4 regions of the Colwellia sp. KU-HH00111 genome follow, and region 3 is predicted to be linked to each of the others. Evidence: predicted binding sites of a transcription regulator. Region 3 holds the regulator's gene; each other region holds the start of a gene.
The links. The regulator sigma-54, encoded in region 3, starts transcription at its own class of promoters, with help from an activator protein. The targets are predictions, from matches to a motif close to GTTGGCACGNNNNTNGNNT.
Positions count from the first base shown of each region.

Region 1: glnK (P-II family nitrogen regulator) is a predicted target of sigma-54. The motif match lies at 1,735-1,753, and genes of this name have one in related genera.
Region 2: fliD (flagellar filament capping protein FliD) is a predicted target of sigma-54. The motif match lies at 2,150-2,168, and genes of this name have one in related genera.
Region 4: fliE (flagellar hook-basal body complex protein FliE) is a predicted target of sigma-54. The motif match lies at 2,047-2,065, and genes of this name have one in related genera.

Region 1 covers NZ_BAABWO010000001.1:163,402-169,212, reverse strand. The annotation lists gene ABXG98_RS00655 (ammonium transporter AmtB) at 62-1,342, opposite strand; gene glnK (P-II family nitrogen regulator) at 1,353-1,691, opposite strand; gene ovoA (5-histidylcysteine sulfoxide synthase) at 1,889-4,054, opposite strand; gene ABXG98_RS00640 (hypothetical protein) at 4,090-5,268, opposite strand; gene ABXG98_RS00635 (tetratricopeptide repeat-containing diguanylate cyclase) at 5,288-5,811, opposite strand, start outside.
Region 2 covers NZ_BAABWO010000001.1:587,846-593,656, forward strand. The annotation lists gene ABXG98_RS02570 (flagellin N-terminal helical domain-containing protein) at 1-1,550, shown strand, start outside; gene ABXG98_RS02575 (flagellar protein FlaG) at 1,712-2,128, shown strand; gene fliD (flagellar filament capping protein FliD) at 2,294-4,369, shown strand; gene ABXG98_RS02585 (motility associated factor glycosyltransferase family protein) at 4,521-5,811, shown strand, end outside.
Region 3 covers NZ_BAABWO010000005.1:42,577-48,387, forward strand. The annotation lists gene lptC (LPS export ABC transporter periplasmic protein LptC) at 1-576, shown strand, start outside; gene lptA (lipopolysaccharide transport periplasmic protein LptA) at 581-1,123, shown strand; gene lptB (LPS export ABC transporter ATP-binding protein) at 1,120-1,881, shown strand; gene ABXG98_RS10460 (RNA polymerase factor sigma-54) at 1,974-3,491, shown strand; gene hpf (ribosome hibernation promoting factor) at 3,537-3,824, shown strand; gene ptsN (PTS IIA-like nitrogen regulatory protein PtsN) at 3,843-4,295, shown strand; gene rapZ (RNase adapter RapZ) at 4,375-5,229, shown strand; gene ABXG98_RS10480 (HPr family phosphocarrier protein) at 5,265-5,564, shown strand; gene mgtE (magnesium transporter) at 5,685-5,811, shown strand, end outside.
Region 4 covers NZ_BAABWO010000001.1:606,491-612,301, reverse strand. The annotation lists gene fliF (flagellar basal-body MS-ring/collar protein FliF) at 1-1,461, opposite strand, end outside; gene fliE (flagellar hook-basal body complex protein FliE) at 1,622-1,984, opposite strand; gene ABXG98_RS02660 (sigma-54-dependent transcriptional regulator) at 2,183-3,523, opposite strand; gene ABXG98_RS02655 (sensor histidine kinase) at 3,510-4,799, opposite strand; gene ABXG98_RS02650 (sigma-54 dependent transcriptional regulator) at 5,051-5,811, opposite strand, start outside.

The sequences.
Region 1 (5,811 bases), on a different contig from region 3:
TAAACACAAAAAAGCAGCGACTACGCTGCTTTTTTTAGACACTTAGCATACCCTCTCAGGACTAACCTCGCGTAAACTCAGGGTAAGCTTCCATACCACAGTCTGAAATATCACCACCCTCATATTCTTCTTCTTCGCTGACACGGATACCAATGATTTTCTTCAAGACAAACCAAACTACAAAGCTCGTAGAAAATACCCAAACAAAGATAGTTGCTGCGCCAATTAACTGACCACTAAAGCTAGCGCCTGAGTTAGTTAATGGCACAATAAGTAAACCGAATAAACCAACTACACCATGGACAGAGATAGCACCGACAGGATCATCAATTTGAACTTTATCTAAAGCAAGAATTGATAACACGACAATAACACCGGCAATAGCGCCAAAAATAGTAGCTTGCAAAGGCGATGGCGTTGAAGGCTCTGCGGTAATCGCAACTAAACCTGCTAAAGCACCGTTTAAAATCATGGTTAAATCTGCTTTTTTAAATAAAATTTTGGCAAAAATCAAGGCAGAAACAGCACCGGCTGCGGCTGCGGCATTAGTATTTAAAAACACCATAGCAACCGAGTTAGCACTATTAATATCAGCAAGCTTTAATACTGAACCACCATTAAAACCAAACCAGCCCATCCATAAAATAAAGGTACCTAACGTTGCCATTGGCAAGTTTGCACCAGGAATGGCATTAACTTTTCCATCTTTAGTGTATTTACCTTTACGCGCACCAAGCAACAATACACCGGCTAATGCCGCTGATGCACCCGCCATATGAACAATACCTGAGCCTGCAAAATCTGAGAAGCCAAGGTCTCCTAGAGTATAAAGACCAAATACCGAGGCACCATTCCACGTCCAGCTACCTTCCATTGGGTAAATAAATCCAGTTAAAACCACAGTAAAGGCAAGAAACGCCCACAATTTCATGCGCTCTGCAACCGCGCCTGAAACAATAGACATAGCAGTAGCTACAAACACCACTTGAAAAAAGAAATCTGCTGCATTTGAATAAACTGCACCACCATCAAAGCCAGCTTCAGCTGATTCAGCTAAGACCGTCCCTACTAATGCCTCTGCATCTGGAGCACCATCTAAAGCGATACTATTTAAGAAAACACCACCGCCATACATAATGTCATAACCTATGACTAAGTACATAATGCAGGCAATAGAATACAATGCCACGTTTTTAGTCAAAATTTCAGTAGTATTTTTAGCTCTTACTAAGCCCGCTTCTAACATGGAAAAACCAGCGGCCATCCACATAACTAAGGCACCGCACATTAGAAAATAAAACGTATCCAATGCATATTGAAGTTGAAAAATATTCTGTTCCATCATTTACCCCTTAAATCGCTTCGACGTCTTGCTCGCCAGTACGGATACGCACGACTTGCTCAAGGTTGTAAACAAATATTTTACCATCACCGATTTTACCTGTGTAAGCCGCTTTCGAAATAGCGTCAACTAAGCGCTCAACAATGTCATCATTTACTGCGATTTCAAGTTTAACTTTAGGTAAAAAGTCTACTTGGTATTCTGCACCGCGATATAACTCTGTATGACCTTTTTGACGACCAAAGCCTTTAACTTCACTGACAGTAATGCCTTCGACACCAATTTCAGAAATGGCTTCACGAACATCATCTAATTTAAATGGTTTGATAATTGCGTTAACTATTTTCACTGTAAACCTCTGTTTATAATTTTAGGTAATATTGAACTGTATAATTCAATTCATGTGCCATAAAATTTTAAACATAAAAATCATAGGTTTACAAAAAAAACATTGCCCTTAAAGAAAGAGGTTGCACCAAAAAAGCACAATGAATAGCGGTTGCGATTTTATTTGGTGCACAAAGAAACACAATCAAATAGCTGCACTTATTTCAGCTGCCAGACACTGAGTTGTGGAAAGCATAAACTGAAATTACGTCGATTGATTTTAATAGCTCGTGTTAGCTGTTGTTGTGATACTAACTTAAAATCTGCTGATAGAAGGGATGATAAGCCATCAAACCCTGTCATGTTCTCGCCATTAACTTTAATACCACCTAACCAGTTTTCTTTGGCCGTGACCTGTTCATCAAAGTCATAACTTGAGACTATAACCAGTAAGCCTTTACTATTTAAACGCTGGGAAATTGTATGTAAAAACTGACGCGGATCATAACTTTGCTCAAGTACGTGCTGGGCAAGAATAACATCATAACCGGTTAAAACCGCTTTAAGATTACCCGCATCGCCCTGACTGAAGTGGATATTTTCACTACAAGGCAAATCCACATCGCTAAGGCTCACTTCATGAAAATCAACGAGGTCACCTTCATTTTCTAGCTGATAACGTACTGAGTTCCCTTGTTGTAAACTCACCCCATGGCGAATATAACGTGCAGAAAAGTCAACACCATCAACGTGAGAAAAGTATTGCGCTAAAATAAAACTCGTTCGTCCTACACCACAACCCAAATCAAGGCATTTACCTGTGGAAATCCCCTGTTTAGTAACGATATCCAATAAGGCCTCGGTCATTTGTTGACTATAATTCTGCGCGGTCTCAGGTAAAACTGATTCAGCCTTGCCATATTGCGCATGAAGTTGCTGACCAATAGCTGCATCTTGCTCATAATGATTAGTTGCCAAGTTGGGCAAACACTGGTTATGGCTTTGAATATAACGAAAACCAGCATGCTGAAAAAAGTGCCGCCTAAACGCATAACGTGAGTATTTTTGCGCTTCATTTCCTGTGGATATCCAAGAGCCGCCTTTAATTAAATTATGCTTACCATCAAAGGTTGGCGTGGAAAAATCATCATATAAAGGATGGACCTCAAACCCATGAAAACCATCAATAGTCGACTCCGTCCACTGCCAGACATTACCAACAATATCGAAAAAACCATCATGCTCAAATTGATCTACCGGGCAAGATGAAGCGTAAAACTCGCCATTAATATTTCCAGGTGCAGTTTGCCAAGTACCGATATCACCATTGACTTTATCGCGTAAACACAACCATTCAGCTTCAGTGGGTAAACGAAAAAATTGTTCATTGTTGGGGGCTGTTAGACTGTTCTTCCATTGACAGAATGCTTTAGCTTCAAGATAGTTGACTTCTACTGGCCAATTTAAGGGTAACGGCATTTCATTAAGTAAATTACGTTGCCAATAACATTTTTTGTGTTCGCTTTTATCAGACGTTGCTTCGGTATCTTTTTCAAACCAAAAGCGTGGCATTGTTGCTTGGGTATAGGCTAACCATTGTTTGCCCTCATCAGTCCAAAATTTGCTTTGCTGATAACCGCCAGCATTGACAAACGCCAAATACTCTTGATTTGACACCAAATATTTACTCGCACTGAAGTTAGGTACAGCTAACGTATCATAGCCATATTCGTTATCCCAACCAAAGGTATCATCACTGTTCGGTTTGCCAAATTCAATTTGTTTCCCCTCAATAGCAACTAAAGTATTCGTTGGCGCTTTGCCACTTTCAGTACACGTTGACCAGTGTTCTTTGGTATTTGGGTTATCTTGACTCAAATAATGTAACGGCAGCATGCGCATAATAACCGAAGAGGTTTCAAGGTGAATTCGTTCATGTTCACAGCCCATTAAGATTATCCAAGCTAATGAATCAGATGTAATTGGTAGCGTCAGCGCCATATCATCGATAAGTTGTTCAACTAATTTAGCCACTTGAGTACGGTATAACCTCACTTCTTCGACACTAGGCCAATCGTAGTGGTCACTATTTAAATCATCCCAACTCATTTCATCGACACCCACAGCACAGATCGCTTCTAATTTGCTATTAAGGCGCTGTGAAATAAACTTTCCTAACATCAGCTTATTAATATAGAAACTTGCCGTGTGTCCATAATAAAAAATAAGGGGATGACGTAAACGTTCTGGGCGTAAGTAATATGCGCTGTCATTATTGATCAAGGAGAAAAGCGATTCATATTCAGCCCATGTTTGTCTAAAGTATGCTTTTAATTCCTGTTTTTTAGCTTTAACACTTGTGCCATTAAGCGAAGGCGGGCTCATGCGAGGTACTTTTCTGACATCCATAAATTAACTTCTTATTTTTTGTGAGCGGTATTAGATACCGAGTGTAAGTGTATTTTTGTTTGATAATTGTCTAAAACTATTTGCTTTATTTTATCGCCCAATCTTAATGGACAGTCAAGAGACTTATTAAATTTCAAGTCAATCGCTTTGCTGCCAAGCAAATTAAGACGTTGGCTAAACCATGAGCCTGCTTTAAATAGCTCGACCGCTCCAGGAGAATTTGGCTCTATTGCATCGCTCATCAATGATCTGGGTAAAGCTCGAGCAGCTAACTCAGGTGGTGATAAGTGTTGGTTTTTTTTATAACTTTCAAGGGTGTCTATGACATTAAGCAACGCATAAATCACATTTAAATAAGGATTATAATCGAGACTTGCCGCACCTAACCTATGTTCAATTCGAGCGGTTTTTTGCCAATTTTGCTGTACTGATAACACCTGATTATGATGATCATACAATAGAGGCTCTGCTCCCATTTGTTGGTTATGTTTACCAAGCTTTTGATATAGAGCTATGCTCCCTTGATGCCCCCCTGAAATATCTATAGGAGAGCATAATTCTTGCGCTAAACCGTAACGTGTTTTCAACGTTAAACGCTCAAACGCTGCATTATCAGGTAGATACAACAGGCAACACTCTAGGCTTGTACGTAAAAAACAATATTGTAAATATTCTCCTACGCCCTTGTTAGCAATAAGATTGTTGCCATTATCATCAAGAATACTGACATTAAGTTGTATCGCATTGGGTATATGAACAGCACGGCTATCATCGCTGAAAATTTGGGTAGAGCCTAATACTAGCTTGCCTTTATCTCCCGACCAAACCACAGGTTGAATCAGAGTATCAACTAAACCATGTTGACTATAAAAAGCTTTAAACCATTGCGGTAAATGATTCAATATTTGATGCAAATTTTGTGCTTCTTTTAATGGAGATTGGCCATTAAACAATGACACATATTCCCATTGATTTTGCCAATACTCACTGATAATTTCACCATCAATGTTCATCTGCTGTAAATGTTGATTAATAGTGTCAAAATTTAATTTGTGCTGGGAATTTTTCAGACGATTACACCCCTCTAATTCAAAATGAATTTGAGCTCGGCAACCCAAGTGCGCTATATAGCGTTGTAGCAAACAAATGGTGTTTGATAATAAAGGCAAAGTTGATTCAGAAAAAGACATCTCTCTGGCAACTTAGGCTTTAGTGTTTATCTTCAAGATCTTGCGCATAATTGCCAGCGCTGGTTTCTTTTTGATAGGCATGTTTCATGGATTGATGATATTGCATTGCACGGTTTTTTCCACTCGCTTTGGCATGATAGAGTGCTTTATCCGCTTGTACATAGAGTTGAGTACTGCTGTGAATATTTTCGCCTGTGGTCGCTATGCCAATACTAATTGTGACCATGACTTTATGACTTTTGTGTTGATGATCTTCGACCATAAACTCACAAGCATTCACTTTATTCACAAACCTCTGGGCGATATGTAAACTTTGAATAGCATCTAAGCGTGGCAGTACACAAAGAAACTCTTCTCCGCCTACCCGGCCAATAATATCTTCTTTACGCATGATTTCTTTGCCTATGTCAGCTATTTTACAAATAACAGCATCACCAAAATGGTGTCCATAAAGATCATTCACTTGTTTAAAATCATCAATATCAATCAAAATAATAGATACAGTGCTTTTTTCCGAGCGCTGAATATTGACTAATTTATTTA
Region 2 (5,811 bases), on a different contig from region 3:
AGTCAGGACAATCATTGTCATTTTCTATTGACGCTGTAACCACTAAAGACTTAAACCTAAATGCGGTTTCTGGCTTAGGTGAGTTAAACGGTGGTCGAGCAAATACTACCACAGCGATGACATCTACAGCTGTAAATTTAAACGGTGTCACTTTATCGGGTACTGGCGCAGCAGGTGCTAATATGGCAACAGATGTTGCATCAATGGTTAATGCAAAAACTGGTTTAACAGGTGTTACAGCATCAGCTTATAACACAGTTGAAGGTACTGCAGGTCAAACAGGGGTTACCTCAGGTTTAACGATTAATGGCCAAGCTATTAACTCAAATGGTAGTAGTGGTGGTACAGGTAGTATGACTGACTTAGTTGATACTATAAACCGCGATGTTTCTGGTGTAACAGCATCCTTAAACACTTCTGGAGCATTGGTTTTATCTAATGACACCGGTAATCAAATTGATATTGGTGGTACTATTGCAGGATCAGGTCTAGTTGTTGATGATTATCAAGGTTTTGTCTCATTGAGTAGCGCTGACGGCAGTGAAATATCATTTGCGGCAAATACACCGACAGTAACAGAAGCCGTTGGTAGTGCCCAAATTCAACAAATGGGCTTTATGATTGGTGCTGGCTCAGATAAATTAACAGGTAGTGCAGTAGGCTCAGTTGCTGTTTTAGCAACGGATGGTATACAAATTAACGGTGTAGATTTAGGTGCAGTAACAGGCACTACCGCGGCTGATAAAGCATTCGCGATTAATGCTATTTCTGATGAAACAGGTGTTAGTGCTTCTGCGACGACTGAAGTTAAGTATGAGGTTAATATTACCGGTATTCAGGCTGAAACAGCTTTAGTTATTAATGGTGTTTCGTTAGATTTTACTCAAGCAGCGGGTATTTCAGTAGATTCTTTAGATGAGTTAGTTGCAGGCATTAATGCTGCTGGCATCCAAGGTGTTGTTGCTACTGCCGATAATACAACAGGTAGTTTAGTATTAACTTCGCAAGCAGGTTCTGATATTGATATTTATGCAACAACAGGAACCGGCGCTAATGCAGTGTTCGACGGCCAAACTATTGGTGGTGCAGGTAATACTGCTCATACAGCAGGCTCTATTACGTTAACAGGTAAAGATGGCGCTGATGTATTAATAACAAGTAATGCAACAACGCAAGCAACTCAAGATACAGCGTTGGCTAAAATTGGTGTAACCCAAGTGGGTGGTAGTACTGCTTCAATTGGTGTAGGCTTAAGTGTAGCGAGTGTAGCGGGTGCAAATAACACCATTGAACGTATTGATGATGCGCTTGAAAAAATTGGTGATGGTCGAGCAAATTTAGGTGCAATTCAAAACCGCTTAGGCTCAACCATTTCGAACTTACAAAACGTATCGCAAAATATTTCAGCTGCGAACTCTCGTATTCGAGATGCCGACTTTGCCGTTGAAACATCAATGTTAAGTAAATCGCAAATATTACAACAAGCAGGTACTGCAATGTTGTCTCAAGCAAATGCCTCAACACAAAACGTGTTGTCGTTATTAGGTTAGGATTTGATGACTAGCTGATGATAAAAAACTTCTCGGTTAGCCCGAGAAGTTTTAGTCATTTATAGGTAAAGATAAAAAATTACCTAAATAAAGTACAAATAGTAAAAGAACAGATAATATAATGGAATAAATGGTTTTTTCATAATATAGAGGTGAGAATCATGATTGATAATACTTCGTCAGCAACTGATGCAGGCAGCCTTACTCCACAAGCAAAGGCTAGTGCTGCTAGTCTTGCTCAAACGGCTAATATCTCCGGACAAATAAAAACAGATGTTATCGCCCCAGATAAGGTGGTTACTCAAGTTAACAAAGTGCAAGAAGACAAGGAAAGTAAACAAAGTAGCGAAGCTAAAACAAAAGATACTGCACAGGTTGTTGAAAAATTAAATGCGTTTGTACAATTAGCGCATCGCGATGTGGTTTTTGCTGTTGATGAACAAAGTGGTCGTGATGTTATTTCGGTATTTGAAGCCGAAACTCAAGAATTGATCAGACAAATACCAAGTGAAGAAGCTTTGGCTATACTAAAGAGAATGGATAAAGCATTAGGTTTGCTTTTTAGTGAAAAAGTTTAGTAGCGCTTAAAATAGTGATTTTTTGGTAAGAATATTGCATTTAATTTCACATAAATAGGAATTGATTTTTGATGATTTAGCATGATGTGTAATCTAGTAGTGTCATGAAAAGCAATACTACAACACATTACAAATAAGCCCTTTGGTAGGGAATAGGAGTTTTCTATGGCAGCAATTACATCGACTGGGCTAGGCTCTGGTTTAGAAGTTAACAATATTGTTACCGCAATAATTGATGCTGAGAAAGTCCCTGTTCAAAGTAAGATAGATCGCGATACTGAACTTGCCACCGCTCAAATATCTGCATTTGGCAGTATAAATAGCGCCTTATCTACTTTTAAAGACTCCTATAAAGACTTATCAAAAACTTCAAGCTTTTCAGCAGTGAGTATTAGTTCTTCCGATGAAGATGTGTTGACAGCTACTGCAGGTATAGGTGCACAAACGGGTGTTTTTGACATAGAAGTGTTAGAAAAAGCCCAGGCGCAAAGTGTTGCAACTGCTGCGTTTAGCAGTGCCAATGATACTATCGGTACAGGTACCTTAACCATTCGCTACGGTTCATACGAAACTGGTTCTTTTGCCGTGAATGCAGATACCACCATTCAAACCATTACCTTAGACTCTTCTAACAACACCCTGACTAGCTTACGTGATAGTTTAAATGCCGATGAAAATAATGGCTTGTCAGCGTCAATCATTAATGATGGTTCGGGTTATCGCTTAGTGTTAAATAGTGATAGAACCGGTGAAAATTATGCCATGGAAATTACTGCGAGTGATGATGACGGTAATGATACTGACAATACAAGCGGCATTTCCCGGTTGATTTATAATGACACCACTAAAAATGCCACGCAAACAGTTGCTGCTAATGATGCTGAAATTGTACTTAACGGTATAACTATTACCCGTGATACTAACACTATTGATAGTGTGATAACTGGTGTGACAGTTGAATTGCAAGATACCAAACCAGGCAGTAATATCCGTTTAAATATTAACAGCGATACTTCAACAGTTGAATCACAAATAAAAGCATTTGTTAGCAATTACAATACGTTAATCGCTAATTTGAATGAATTTAGTAAAGTGGATTCAAATAATGGTCAAAAAGGGGTGTTAGCAGGTGATGGTACGGTTAGAAGTATTGAAACTCAACTTAGAGGGGTGTTAAATAATCGTTTAGATCATTTAACGGGAACCATTAAAAGCTTTGCCAATTTAGGGATTTTTACCAACCGAGACGGCACCATTGAAATTAATGAATCTAACTCAGCATTGCCTAAATTTTCAGACGTTGTAAAAAATAATATTGCAGATATTGCCGACTTTTTTACTGCTTCAGGAACCGCTACCGATACACAGATTGACTTTACCAGCTCAAACTCTCTCACTCAGCCTGGTACTTATGATATTGAGGTTACTCAGTTAGCAACCCGAGGTTCTTTAACTGGCACCACAGTAAATAATTTAACTATTGGTGCAACTAACGATACCTTTAAAGTGCGTATAGATGGTGTGCTATCAAATGATGTTGTTTTAGCCAATCAAACCTATGCGTCATTGTCTGATTTATTGGCTGAAATGCAATCTAAAATAAATTCAGATAGCACATTTATCGATAAAGGGGTGAGTGTTGTATTAACTGAAGATGCAGGAAAGATTAAAGTTGAGTCAAGCCAATATGGCTCAGGTTCAACGGTTGCATTTACTGAAGTAGGCTCTACCTTTCTAGCCGATTTAGGTATCGATGTACAACAAGGTATCGCGGGGCTAGATGCTGAGGGTAAAATTGATGGCGTTGACGCTTTTGGTGATGGTCAATTCTTATTATCTGAAAGTGGTGATTCAGCGGGGATAAAAATTGAAGTCTTGGGCGGAGCTATCGGCAGTAGAGGAACTGTGACTTACTCTGAAGGTAGTACAAAAATCATGAATGACCTGCTTTTAAGTATGATAGATGATCAAATCTCTAGTTCAAGTGGCGATGTAAACTCTTCAACCGTTGACAATGCGCCACCTTCAACAATGCTTGATAGTAAAACAGATGCATTATATAAAAAGATTGAACAATTAGATCGCCAAGAAGAAGATCTTAAATTGCGCATGGATAAATATGAAGCGCGTTTGTTCAAACAATTTAATGCCATGGATAGTGCTGTTGCAGCCTTAAATGCTACGTTGGGTAGCCTGACCTCTATGTTAGATCAATTACCCGGTTACACTAATGAAAATTAGCATCAAATTAGTGATTCAATAAATTTTCAGTTTTTCTCCAATTGAGCCAACCAAAGCTAGCACAGTAGTTTTTTATGGCTCATATTTTGCTTTATCTTGATGATTAAGAGTATTATTACTCAGTGTCAACTTTTTGTTATCAGGGATACCCATGCCACAGATTTCCGACCTTGAACTAGATATTCAAACAAAGCTTTTACGTGCTACTTTTCTAACCAATATGGCAGTGATGAAAAAATTCATGCCGGAAATATTTGAGTTTTATCAAAATTACAGCCCAACTAGAGTAAAACTCACCTTTGATCATAATGGTGAAGTCAATATGGTTTCTGACGGTTCACTGGTTTATAAAGATCATGCAAAAGCAAACAGCTACCAACAGGCTGATGAGTTTTATGAAAATCCGCGGTTGTTTTCCTATAGTCTTAGCAAGGACGGTAATAATTTATTTGAACACGAAAGAGCGCTATTTGATATTTATCGTAAGCGAGAAGAAGAAAAGCCAGACTCAAGTTATAATTTACTAGCCCATGAAAAGCATATGGATTTATTATCAATGATTGGAGTAGGATTAGGTTTTCATATAGAGCGTTTATTTCAGTTATGCGATGTTCGCTGTTTCTATTTATATGAGCCAGATCCTGATTGTTTCTTTTGTGCAATGCATTGTGTAGATTTCGGTCCATTAATTGAAAAATGTTTTAGTCTTGGGGGAGCATTTACGATCAAACTAGGAGGGAACCAAAATCAGTATGTGAATGGTTTAAATGAATTTTTAGTTACTCATGGTTTTTCTAATATTGCGCGATTTTTCAATTATCGCCATTACCGGAGTGAGGCTACCGATGCAACTTTTCAGCGTATTTTTGAATTAGCTTACCGTTTCAGCAGTGGTTGGGGTTTTTTTGAAGATGAAATTATCAGCGTGGACCATACCATAGCTAATGCAAATGAAGGATACGGCTTTATCCTGAAAAAAGACTATTTTAAAAATAAGCTTGCAGACAAGCCTGTTTTCATTATTGGCAATGGTCCTTCTTTAGACGAAACCATTGATTACATCAAAGAAAATGAAGCTAATTCAGTTGTTTTCTCTTGTGGTACAGCGCTTAAATCAATATTAGATGCTGGTATCACGCCAGATTTTCATATTGAAATGGAACGGACACCAGAGTTGTATGAGTGGGTAGACTCAGTGGGGCATAAAGATAAGTTAAAGAAAATCAACATAATAGCATTGAACACTGTATATACTAAAATATTGAAGCTCTTTAAAAATGCTTATTTGTTATCTAAGCCAAAAGACGGTGGAATGGATTTTCTTTATGAATATTTAGAGGCTGATAAATATCCTGCGGTCGATGCTTGTAACCCAACAGTATCTAATGCAGCAACAGCGGCAGCAGTATATTTAGGCTTTAAAACCATGTATTTATTTGGTG
Region 3 (5,811 bases):
ATTGAGTGGCGCGACTCTCAAATCATGCCTGAAGAAAGCGTTGACCGTGAACTCAGCCCAGATTTTATTGCTGAAGCCCTTAAAAGTGATATCTATACAAAATCGGGTCAATTATCACATGCTATCATTGCCGATAGAATGGAACATTATGCTAAATTGGAAGTCACCCACTTTGAATTACCAAATTACACCTTATATCCCAAATCAAATGCCAGTAACCGTTCCAGCGCAGACAAATTGGCTAATAATAGCGCTGAGATCAATAATCAAACAGAAAAAGTCAGTTATCCGTGGAAACTTAGTGCAAAAGAGGCGACACTTTACAAAAACAATAGGGTTATCTTAAATCATCGCGTACACTTAAGCGCAACCGATGCAAATAGTTTGATACAAGAAATACATTGCAAATATTTAGAGCTTGATTTAAATACTAATATTATCAGCTCAGACCAAACAGTGATGGTACAAGGGAGGGACTTCACTATGTATGGCTCTGGTTTGATAATTGACTTAAACACCAAACAGATGACACTAACCGAACATGTACGTACTATTTACAAAAAAAACAATAGCTAGCCCTATGATATTAATTAAAAATGTAATCAGGGGCGCACTACTAAGCTCTCTCCTTTTCACCCTAGCTGCCCCTGCCAATGCGGCAAAGAAAGATCTCACTCAAGAAATCACTATCAAATCTAAACGCCAATCTGCGGATCTTAAAAACAAGATAGCCAGCTATTTAGACGAGGTGAGTATCAATCAAGGATCAATTTCTATTGAGGCTGATCTAGTTCAGGTATACAGTCAAACCAACAAGACTACTAAAGAAAAGTCAGATACTTACCTTGCTAAAGGCAAACCTGCACTCTTCAAACAACAACTAGAAGATGGAAGTTTAATTAGCTTACAAGCCAATGAAATAAAATATCAGCCAGAACTGCATATCATTACGGTCTCTGGTAATGCCCTCGTTAAGCAAGCGGGTAGTCAAGTTACTGGTGAAACCATAACGTACAATACATCTAGTGAAAAGCTAGAAGCCATTAGTAGTGATAACGAATCGGTAACTACCATTTTGCAACCCGCCCAAATAAAAGCGCAACAAAGCAAGAAAAAGCAATGACGATAACAAATAATACTGAGCGTAATGATAAGCAGTCGACCTTAATTGCCCAAGGATTATCAAAATCATATAAAAGTAAAACCGTGGTGAAAGATGTCAGTCTAGCGGTTAATGCCGGACAAATTGTCGGGCTGTTAGGCCCCAATGGAGCAGGTAAAACCACCTCTTTTTATATGATAGTTGGTTTAGTGCCCAACGATGACGGTCAAATCATTCTCAATGATGAGAATGTTACCCTTGCTCCAATGCATGAACGCGCTCGTCGTGGCATTGGTTACTTACCTCAAGAAGCTTCAATCTTTAGAAAGCTGACCGTTACTGACAATATTATGGCCATTTTACAAACGCAAAAAGGCCTTAGCGAACAAGACAGACAAGAACATTTGGAACATTTATTAGAAGAGTTTAATATCAGCCATATTAAAGATAATTTAGGCATGAGTTTGTCGGGTGGTGAAAGAAGGCGAGTAGAGATAGCTCGCGCACTTGCCGCAGAGCCTGAATTCATTCTACTTGATGAACCTTTTGCTGGGGTTGACCCCATTTCGGTTGGCGATATAAAAAAAATTATCATTCACCTTAAAGAGCGTGGTATCGGTATTTTAATAACCGACCATAATGTTCGTGAAACGCTCGATGTTTGTGAACATGCTTATATCGTTAGCCATGGTGAAATTATTGCACAAGGCAATGCAGATCAAATTCTTGCAAATCAGCAGGTGAGAGATGTATACCTTGGTGAACAATTCACGTTATAGTTAACACATACACTACAAACTTAGGCTATGCTTACTATTAAGCGAGCATAGTTAATAAAAGAAACAATATGAATAGGATGTATATAAGGTAGATGCGCCCAACTCTGCAGCTCCGTATAGGACAACAACTCACCATGACGCCACAACTGCAACAAGCTATTAAGCTGTTGCAGTTATCAACGTTAGAGCTTCAACAAGAAATTCAAGAAGTGCTTGAAAATAACCCTTTGCTTGAGGTTAATGATCAGCAAGCATCAGATAATGATGCCGATAATAATACTGATAATCTAGAAGAAGCTTATTCTGCAACGGTTTCAACCGCCGACAAAAATACCAATGACGGCAGTGAAGAGGCTAGTGCCACCATTGATGAAATCAGCACCACCGAAGCAATGGAAAAAAATGATATTCCTGAAGAGCTAAACATTGATACTACCTGGGAAGAAAGTTACAGTGCTGGTGTGTCAAATACCGGCGCCGTCAGTAGCCCCGGAGAAGATTACACATACCAAGGCGAAACCACTGATTCAATTCAAGATCACCTGTTATGGCAAATGGAGCTTACACCTTTTTCAGAAACAGACCGTGCTGTCGCTATCGCCATTATTGAAGCCGTAGATGACGCGGGCTATTTAACCGTTTCCAGCGAAGATATTTTAGATAGCGTTGGTATAGAAGACCTTGAACTTGATGAAGTTGAAGCGGTTTTAAAGCGTATTAATGTATTCGATCCCATTGGCGTAGCCGCTCGATCTATTGCCGATTGTTTACTCATTCAATTGAATCAATTTGAACCAAACACGCCTTATTTAGCCGAAAGTAAGCTAATCATCAGTGAGCATATTGATTTATTAGGCAACCGTGACTACCGTCAATTAATGCGCAAAACTAAATTAAAAGAAGAGCAATTACGAGAAGTCATGCGCTTAATTCAGAGTTTGAACCCGCGCCCTGGTGATACTGTCATTAAAAGTGACGATCAATATGTGATACCTGATGTCACGGTTGAGAAAAAAAATGGCCGATGGGTTGTCGAATTAAATGCTGATACTGCACCTAAATTATCGGTAAACCAGCAATATGCAGCGATGACCAAAACAACTAAGTCTTCCAGTGACGATGGCCAATTTATTCGCGCCAATTTACAAGAAGCCAAGTGGTTTATTAAAAGTTTAGAATCGCGCAACGACACCTTATTAAAAGTGTCTAATTGTATTGTACAACGACAGCAAGGGTTTTTAGAGCATGGTGCAGAAGCTATGCGACCTATGGTGCTAAATGATATAGCCGAAGCTGTAGAAATGCACGAGTCAACTATTTCTAGGGTGACTACCCAAAAATACATGCATACGCCCAGAGGAATTTTTGAATTAAAATACTTCTTTTCTAGTCATGTTGGCACTGAAAATGGTGGCGAGTGTTCATCGACGGCTATTCGCTCTTTAATTAAGAAACTCATTTTAGCGGAAATACCTGCTAAACCGCTAAGTGATAGTAAAATGGCCGAATTATTGGCCGAGCAGGGAATTAACGTTGCTAGGCGAACCATAGCCAAATATAGAGAATCTTTGTCTATACCACCGTCAAATCAACGTAAGAGTTTATTATAAACTGTGTTTATATTTTCTAAATTTACGTAAATAAGGATCAATATTATGCAAATTAACCTTACCGGACACCATGTAGAAATCACTTCATCGTTACGCGAATACGTGAATACCAAGTTGACCAAATTAGAGCGACATTTCGACCATATTAACAATGTGCATGTTGTCTTAACCGTTGAAAAATTAGATCAAAAAGCCGAAGCAACTATTCACCTAAAAGGCACTGAAATTCATGCTTCAGCCATCAACACAGACATGTATAATTCTATCGACACCCTCGTTGACAAATTAGATCGCCAAGTACTCAAATACAAAGGCAAAATAACCCAACATTAGTTTTCTTCTTATTTAATTATGACATTACAAGATATCTTAACGCTGGACTGTACTCAATGTGCAGTTCCAGCAAGCAGTAAAAAGCGACTGCTCGAACAAATTTGCCAACTTGCAGCCAATGAATTAGGCGATAGTAGCCCCGGTGATTTGCTTGACAGTTTACTTAATCGAGAAAAAATGGGGAGTACCGGTATTGGCAATGGCATTGCCATTCCTCATGGCCGCTTAAACAATACCAGCAAGGCAATTGCAGTTTTCATAACGACTGAGCACGCTATTGATTTTGATGCCATAGATAACAAGCCGGTTGATATCTTCGTTTGTCTGTTTGTTCCTCAAGATAACACCCAAGAACATTTAGAAACCTTACAAAGTATTGCTAAACTATTTAGTGAACGTAAAACGGCAAAGAAAGTACGCAAATGTACTAACAAACAAGAGATGTTTAACCTTATCCAACAAACAATATAAGTTAGCAATACATGACTTTACCTAGAGCACAAACACCAATATTTTCAGTGAATAAACTCAACTCTGGGATCTCACCACTATGAAACTAATTATTGTTAGTGGCCGCTCAGGTTCAGGAAAATCTGTCGCTTTAAGGGTGTTAGAGGATTTAGGTTATTATTGTGTAGATAATATTCCAGTAAATTTACTACCTGCATTAACCCACACAGTTATTCATGATTACGAAAATGTTGCGGTAAGTTTAGATGTGCGTAACCTGCCTAAAGATCCGCGCGATATTTTAGATATCATCGCCTATTTACCTAATGCGGTTGAAGTGACCACATTGTTTTTAGATGCCAATGATGATGATTTAATTCGCCGTTTTAGCGAAACTCGACGTTTACACCCATTAATTAAAAAGAATATTCCTTTAGATCAAGCTATTGCTTTAGAAAAAAAACTGCTTACCCCTATTTCTACCAAGGCCGACTTATATATTAATACCAGTCAATTAAGTCCTCATCAGTTAGCTGATTTAGTAAGAGAGCGGATTTTAGGAAAAAAAACAGGCTCAATGGTACTGGTTTTTGAATCTTTTGGCTTTAAACATGGTATTCCAACCGATGCTGATTATGTTTTCGATGCTAGATTTCTACCTAATCCGCACTGGGATAAACAATTGAAACCTCACACAGGGTTAGAGCAACCAGTACAAGATTTTCTTGCTAGTCAACCGATAGTCACTAAGTTCATCTGGCAAATTAACAGCTTTATGATGACTTGGTTACCTCATTTAGAGCGTAACAACCGAAGTTATGTCACTATTGCTATAGGCTGCACTGGTGGTAAACATCGCTCGGTATATATTGCAGAGCTATTAGCCAGCAACTTTCGCAAAGAACAAAAAGATGTACAAATACACCACAGAGATATTGACAAAAGCAACGGGTAACCTCAAACAGTAGCTACTTAACGCCTGAGTAAATAATGACTTTAATACAAAACGCCAATTCAACAACTGTTAGCAGCGAATTAACTATAGTGAACAAATTAGGTCTGCATGCTCGTGCAGCAACTAAACTGGCACAACTATGCCAACAATTTTCCGCTAAAATCACCTTAACTCTAGAAGATAAACAAGCAGATGCTGCCAGTATTATGGCAATCATGCTATTAGCCGGAGGACAAGGAAAAGTGGTTAAAGTAACCGCAACAGGCCCAGATGCCAACGCAGCTTTACAAGCAATAAGTCAGCTGATTTCTGATAAATTTGATGAAGATGAATAATTCTTCTCTGCGCCGCAAAAAAACTGATTTAAATTCAAAGTTACGATAAACTTACTATAGTCTATAATGACTTAGTACTATTTCAGAAAATTCTTACGCCAACTTTCAAGTGATATTCTTATGCCTGAAATGATAGAACAAGACAATATTCAGCAAAGACTGCATCAAGTTAACGAAGCCCTTGAAAGCGGCATGTTCGTCTATGTGCGTAAATTACTCCAAGACATGTCGGCTTATGACTTAGCAC
Region 4 (5,811 bases), on a different contig from region 3:
CTCGCCGTAATCTTCCGGTGTTTGATCTGGGTGGATTAAACGCTTAAGCATTGGACGAACCAAAAATATAATTAACACTATAATGACTAAGGCAGCCAAAACAGGTTTTAATATATTCAGTAACCAAGGCTGCTCCCAAAGCGGTAATTCTTCTTTTGGGCCAAAGTCAGCACGGTTAAAAGGAATAGTTACAACTTCTAATACATCACCACGTTGCATATCAAAGCCAACACTCCCTTGGAGTAATCTACGTATTGACGCTATTTCGCTGACACTTCTAGGTGCTTTAGCAGCTGCGGCCACTGGCGCTTCGTCACTAGCATCGGGATCAACCGGTGGTGTTGCAGGCGCTGGAGCATCAACATAGTCGAGCGCAACAGAAACACTGACTCGGCGAATAACCCCCGCTTGCTGTTTTGTATGGCTGATGGCTTCATCAAGTTCATAGTTTTTAGTTGACTCACTATGTTTTCGGCTAGGTACTGATTTTTTTTGACCACCAACTGCATTTTCAGGGATAGCTGACTCAAGGGGTGGTTGATTACTTAATGCGCCCGGAATGCCGCCGATTGCAGCTCCAATGGTGGTGTCTTCTACCTTCATCTCACTGCGTAATGCGGGTAAATCAGAATTATAACGACGAGCGGTTTCTTCTACATTGGTAAAGTCCATAGTAACATCAACTTGCGCAGTGTAATTACCTAAACCAACCACAGGAATTAGAATATTGTCTATTTTGTCCATGTACTCTTTTTCACGCTTTTGTTCCAAATCAAATTCATTACGAGAGCGTGCAGAAATAGAGTTTTGACTGCCTGAGTTTAATAGCCGACCATTTTGATCGGTCACAGTCACTCTATTAGGACTTAATCCTTGAACTGATGAAGCAACAATATCTACCACAGCATCCACTTCTTCTGCGGAGAGTATTCTTCCTCTTTGCATGGTAACTACTACGGTAGCAGATGGATTTTTTTCACGACGAGCAAAAATATTCTCTCTGGGAATTGCTAACAACACTTTAGCCTGAGAAATGCTTTGTAATTGCTCAATGGTTTTCGCTAATCGTTGTTCGCGTCCGTATTTTAAACGTTCACGCTCAAGACGTTGACTCACGCCAAAGCCCATGTCCTTCATTAACATATCTTCCCCTTCTGAGGGTTCATTTGTTAATCCTTCGCGGGCTAGCAATAGTTTCACATTTTGATATTCATCCGTAGGAACTAGTAGCGTGTTATTTTCATGACGATAATCCACTTTATTGGCATCAAGAAAATCCATGGTTTTAATGAGCTGCTCGGTTGGCAGTTTTGATAACATACGATATTCTGCTTCATTGGCAAGAATAATAACGAACACAGCAATCGCTAAACAGATTGATAAAGCAACCACCAAGGTAATTTGACGCAGCATATCTGCATTACCTAAAGCGGCTGAAAAACCTGATTTTTTTTCTTCCATAGCATGATCATCACCAGAATCATTGGCGAGTAGTGAACTATCACCATCAGTTGCTACTATTGCATTATTATCAGCCACTTCAGTTCTCCGCTTACATCTTATGCTTTAATTTGTTCAGTTGAAGGTTTATTCAACCCTCATCACTAGAGATGAATACTTGTTATACCGGCATACTCATGATTTCTTTATACGCTTCTACAAACTTGTTTCTCACTTGTACTGTAGCATCAAGGGCAACACCTGATTTAGATGATGCTACCATCACCTCAGCCAATGAAACGCTTCTATCACCCATTTCAAACGCCAATTTTTTAGCACCTGTATCTTGTTGTAGCTCGTTAACCGTTTTTAATGCATCGGTAAGTAAGTTTCCAAAACTATCGGTTGATGGGTTAATTCTACCAGAGGAGTTAATGCCTGATATACCCTGCATATCACCACCAATTGCAGGTAATTGATTACCACTCGCTTGTAATGACATATTCTGCATTTGTGCAAATAAAGAATTTGTTTTGATATCCATGGAGGCCTCACTTGTGTCAATTTTTTGCTAAAAAACAATAAAATTATCTATAACTAGTGGTACTGCAAGCATGGTGCCAACAAAGGAAGCGCAGGAAAAGTGGCGAGTGGTAAAGAGAGAAAATAATTGACGAGCAAAAAAATATCGAGGTACGGGGTTCGTAACTCGATACACAATAACTCGCACCTACAATAAGGTTTAAGCGGGTATTTGAATGCCTGAATCTCGCATTCTAGCAATTTTATAGCGTAAAGTACGCGGACTGATCCCTAGGCGCTCTGCAACAGCTTTTCTACTACCATGACAAGCTTGTAAGGTATCAAGAATTATTTGATGTTCTTGCAGTTTTAATTCGCTACCTAACTTATCATCAGGCGTGGTAGCTTGTTCCACCTCGTTCACACTGGCTGTTTCAAAATTTTCTATCATTAGATCATTAGCATCAATTACTTGGTTACTGTGTAATATCAAGGCGCGTTGAATAACATTATCAAGCTCTCGCACATTACCGGGCCAGTGGTAGGCGTTTAATTTGCTTCGAGCTGCGGGGCTAAATTCAGCAATTTTCTCGCCATTTTTTTGACAATAACAAGAAACCAAATGTCTTGCTAATGGTAAAATATCATCCGCACGCTGGGCTAAAGGCAACCAAGTTAATGGAAAAACATTTAGTCGATAATACAAATCTTCGCGAAAATCGCCCTTTCTTACAGCATCTTTGAGGTTACGGTTACTGGTAGCAATAACTCTAACATCTAAATTAATGGTTTTTCTGCCACCTAAGCGTTCTACTTCGCGCTCTTGCAATACTCGTAGGATCTTAGCTTGCAGTCCTAAATCCATCTCGGTAATTTCATCAAGTAAAATAGTACCGCCTTGGGCTTGCTCAAATTTTCCCGGACATGCTTGAATAGCACCTGTGAAGGCACCTTTTTCATAACCAAACAAAGTCGCTTCAAGCATGTTTTCAGGAATAGCGGCGCAATTAATGGCAATAAAGGGTTGTTCGGCTCTGGGCGAGTTATTATGCACATATTGCGCTAAAACCTCTTTACCCGAGCCACTTGGTCCAAGCACCATAACGGACGCTTCAGTGGTAGCAACTTTACGTGCTAAGCTCAGTAATTCAACACTATTTTTATCGGCAACCACTGGTGAATTATTATTTAATTGCGATAAGGGAATATACTGACTAACCATATTAAGTAGCACTTCAGGGGCGAATGGTTTGGCAATATAATTACTGGCTCCTTCTTGCATCGCTTGTACTGCATCATCAATAGTACCATAGGCTGTCATCAGTAAAACCGGTAGATTTGGCTGCTGTTTTTTTATATTCTTGAGTAAAGATAAACCTGACATTCCCCCCATTTGTACATCACTGACGACAATATCAACAAGGTGCTCTTTTAATAATAGTAATGCGGATTCTGCACAATCGGCTTCAATACATTGATAATGTGCCAACGTTAATGTATCTATCAGTGCCTCTCTTAATCCGGCATCATCTTCAACGACAAGTATTTTATGATGACTCATGTGACGACTCCTGTGCATTTGATTGTTGAGCTGTAGCTGTTTGATTTGGCTCTAACAAGGGCAACTTCATGCAAAAATGTGCACCTTGCCCTTCTTTGCTTAAATATTTCACTTTACCTTGGTGTGCTTCTACTACAGATTTCACCACTGCGAGTCCAAGTCCCGTGCCTTGACTATTAGAGGTAAAAAAGGGCTCGAATATTTTTTCAAGATTGCTTGGATTAATGCCCGGGCCATTATCTTGAACACTGATATATACCGCCTCTTTTTGACTGTACACTTGAATATTTATAGTGGGATTTTTGACCTTTGCTGCTGCCATTGCTTGTAATGCATTATGCAGTAAATTTTGTATCGCGCCGGTTAACGCATTTTTGTTTGCTAGAATAATATTATCGTGTTCCGATGGAATAGCATTTACCTTGGCGTTAGCTTTGGTAATTAATGCATCCATAGATTGCACTGAGTCATTAATTAACTCATTTACCGAGAGCGATTTAACCACTTGTTCATTGCCACTTTTGGAGAAAAGCAACATATCATTTACTTGTTGTTCTAAATCACGTAAACGTGAACTTAACTTTTCTTGGAAAGTAGCACGGGCAGTATCTGATAATTTTCTGTTTGATAAATTTGCGCTATACAACATAGCCGCTGAAAGTGGTGTGCGAATTTGATGCGCTAAGGTTGAGACCATACGCCCTAAAGAAGAAAGTCGTTGCATTTGCCCAACTTTATCTTGTAATAAGCGCGTTTCGGTTAGATCCGTGATCATGATTAACTGCCCAGGCTGATCACCTAAACTGGTAATCTCTAGTTTCACTCGTCGACCGTCTTTGAGAGAAACTTCGTGCCAATCATCCGCTCTAGGTTTGAATGAACGGGCAATAACCTTAAACCATGGTTGACCTAAAATTGGCTCGTCAAGTAGCCCCCTAGCAACTTTGTTGATTTTCACCACAACACCGTTACCATCAAGCATAACTAAACCCGTTGGCATCAATTCAATAAGTTGATCTGCCATTTGTGACTGGGCTGGCTGAAGAGGCTGAGTCTTAGCGAAGTCAAAATGAACTTTTTTTACTTGCAACACAGGATTAGGCTGTTCAGGCTGCTGTGAAACTTGTTGTGATACTTGGGCGCGCAATAACGCTAACTCACCAACAAAGGCTTCTTTTTCTAAGAAAGCCTCTGGCGCTTTTTGAGTATCAGCCGTTAAGGGGATGTTTACTGGGTTAAAACCATTATGAGCAATAAAATGCTGTGCTAGTGCCATAAAACCAACGTCCAAATAAAGTATATTTCACATTGATTAAAGCATTTTACATGCCATAGTTTATTTTTAATGTTTTCAGTATATTATAAGTAAAACAGTCATCATGGTACTGTCAAACTATTGGCTATTAATACCTATAATGAAAATTCTATGTCGTGACTTTTGAAAATTCATCATGATAAAAAAATGCTCCTAACCACGAAGCATTTCCTTTTATTGATCTCTTTTACACTCAATTCTATAGTTTTCGGCTATGCTGGTTTTTGTAAATCATATTTTCGCATTTTTTCAACTAACGTTGTTCTGCGCATCCCTAAAGTTTCTGCAGCCCTAGCAACAACAAAATCATGTCGAGTTAACGATTGGGTAATCAGTGAAACTTCTAATTCTGCTAGGTGTTCTTTTAAATTTAAACCGTCTGAAGGTAGAGTACTGCTATCAAGAGTGTCAAGTTGGGAAGCATTTTCTAAGCCACTTTCGTCCTTATCATCAACATCGTCTTCGTCGTAGTCAAAACCCGAGAACAATTCATTGATCACATCTTGTTCATTTAGCTCTTCTGGATATTCAGGGGTATAAGCTTCGGTATCAATATGTTGGTATTTATGGGGTAACTCCGCCACATCTACAATTTGATCACCATACATAATTAACATACGTTCAATTAAATTCGATAATTCACGCACATTTCCATCCCAAGGATGTTCCATTAAAGACTCTATTGCTTTTTCAGTGAAGCGAACAGTTCTGTCTTGTTCGCTTTCAAAACGAGTCAATAATTCTTTCAATAACAGTGGTATATCTTCTTTTCGATCACGCAAGGCTGGTGTCTCGATTGGAAACACATTTAATCGATAAAAAAGATCTTCCCTAAAATCACCGCTTTTGATCATCTTTTCTAAATTTTGGTGTGTTGCGGCAATAATGCGAACATCGGCTTTTAAACTTTTGCTGCCGCCAACTCGCTCAAACGTTCGCTCTTGCAATACCCGCAATAATTTAACTTGCATTG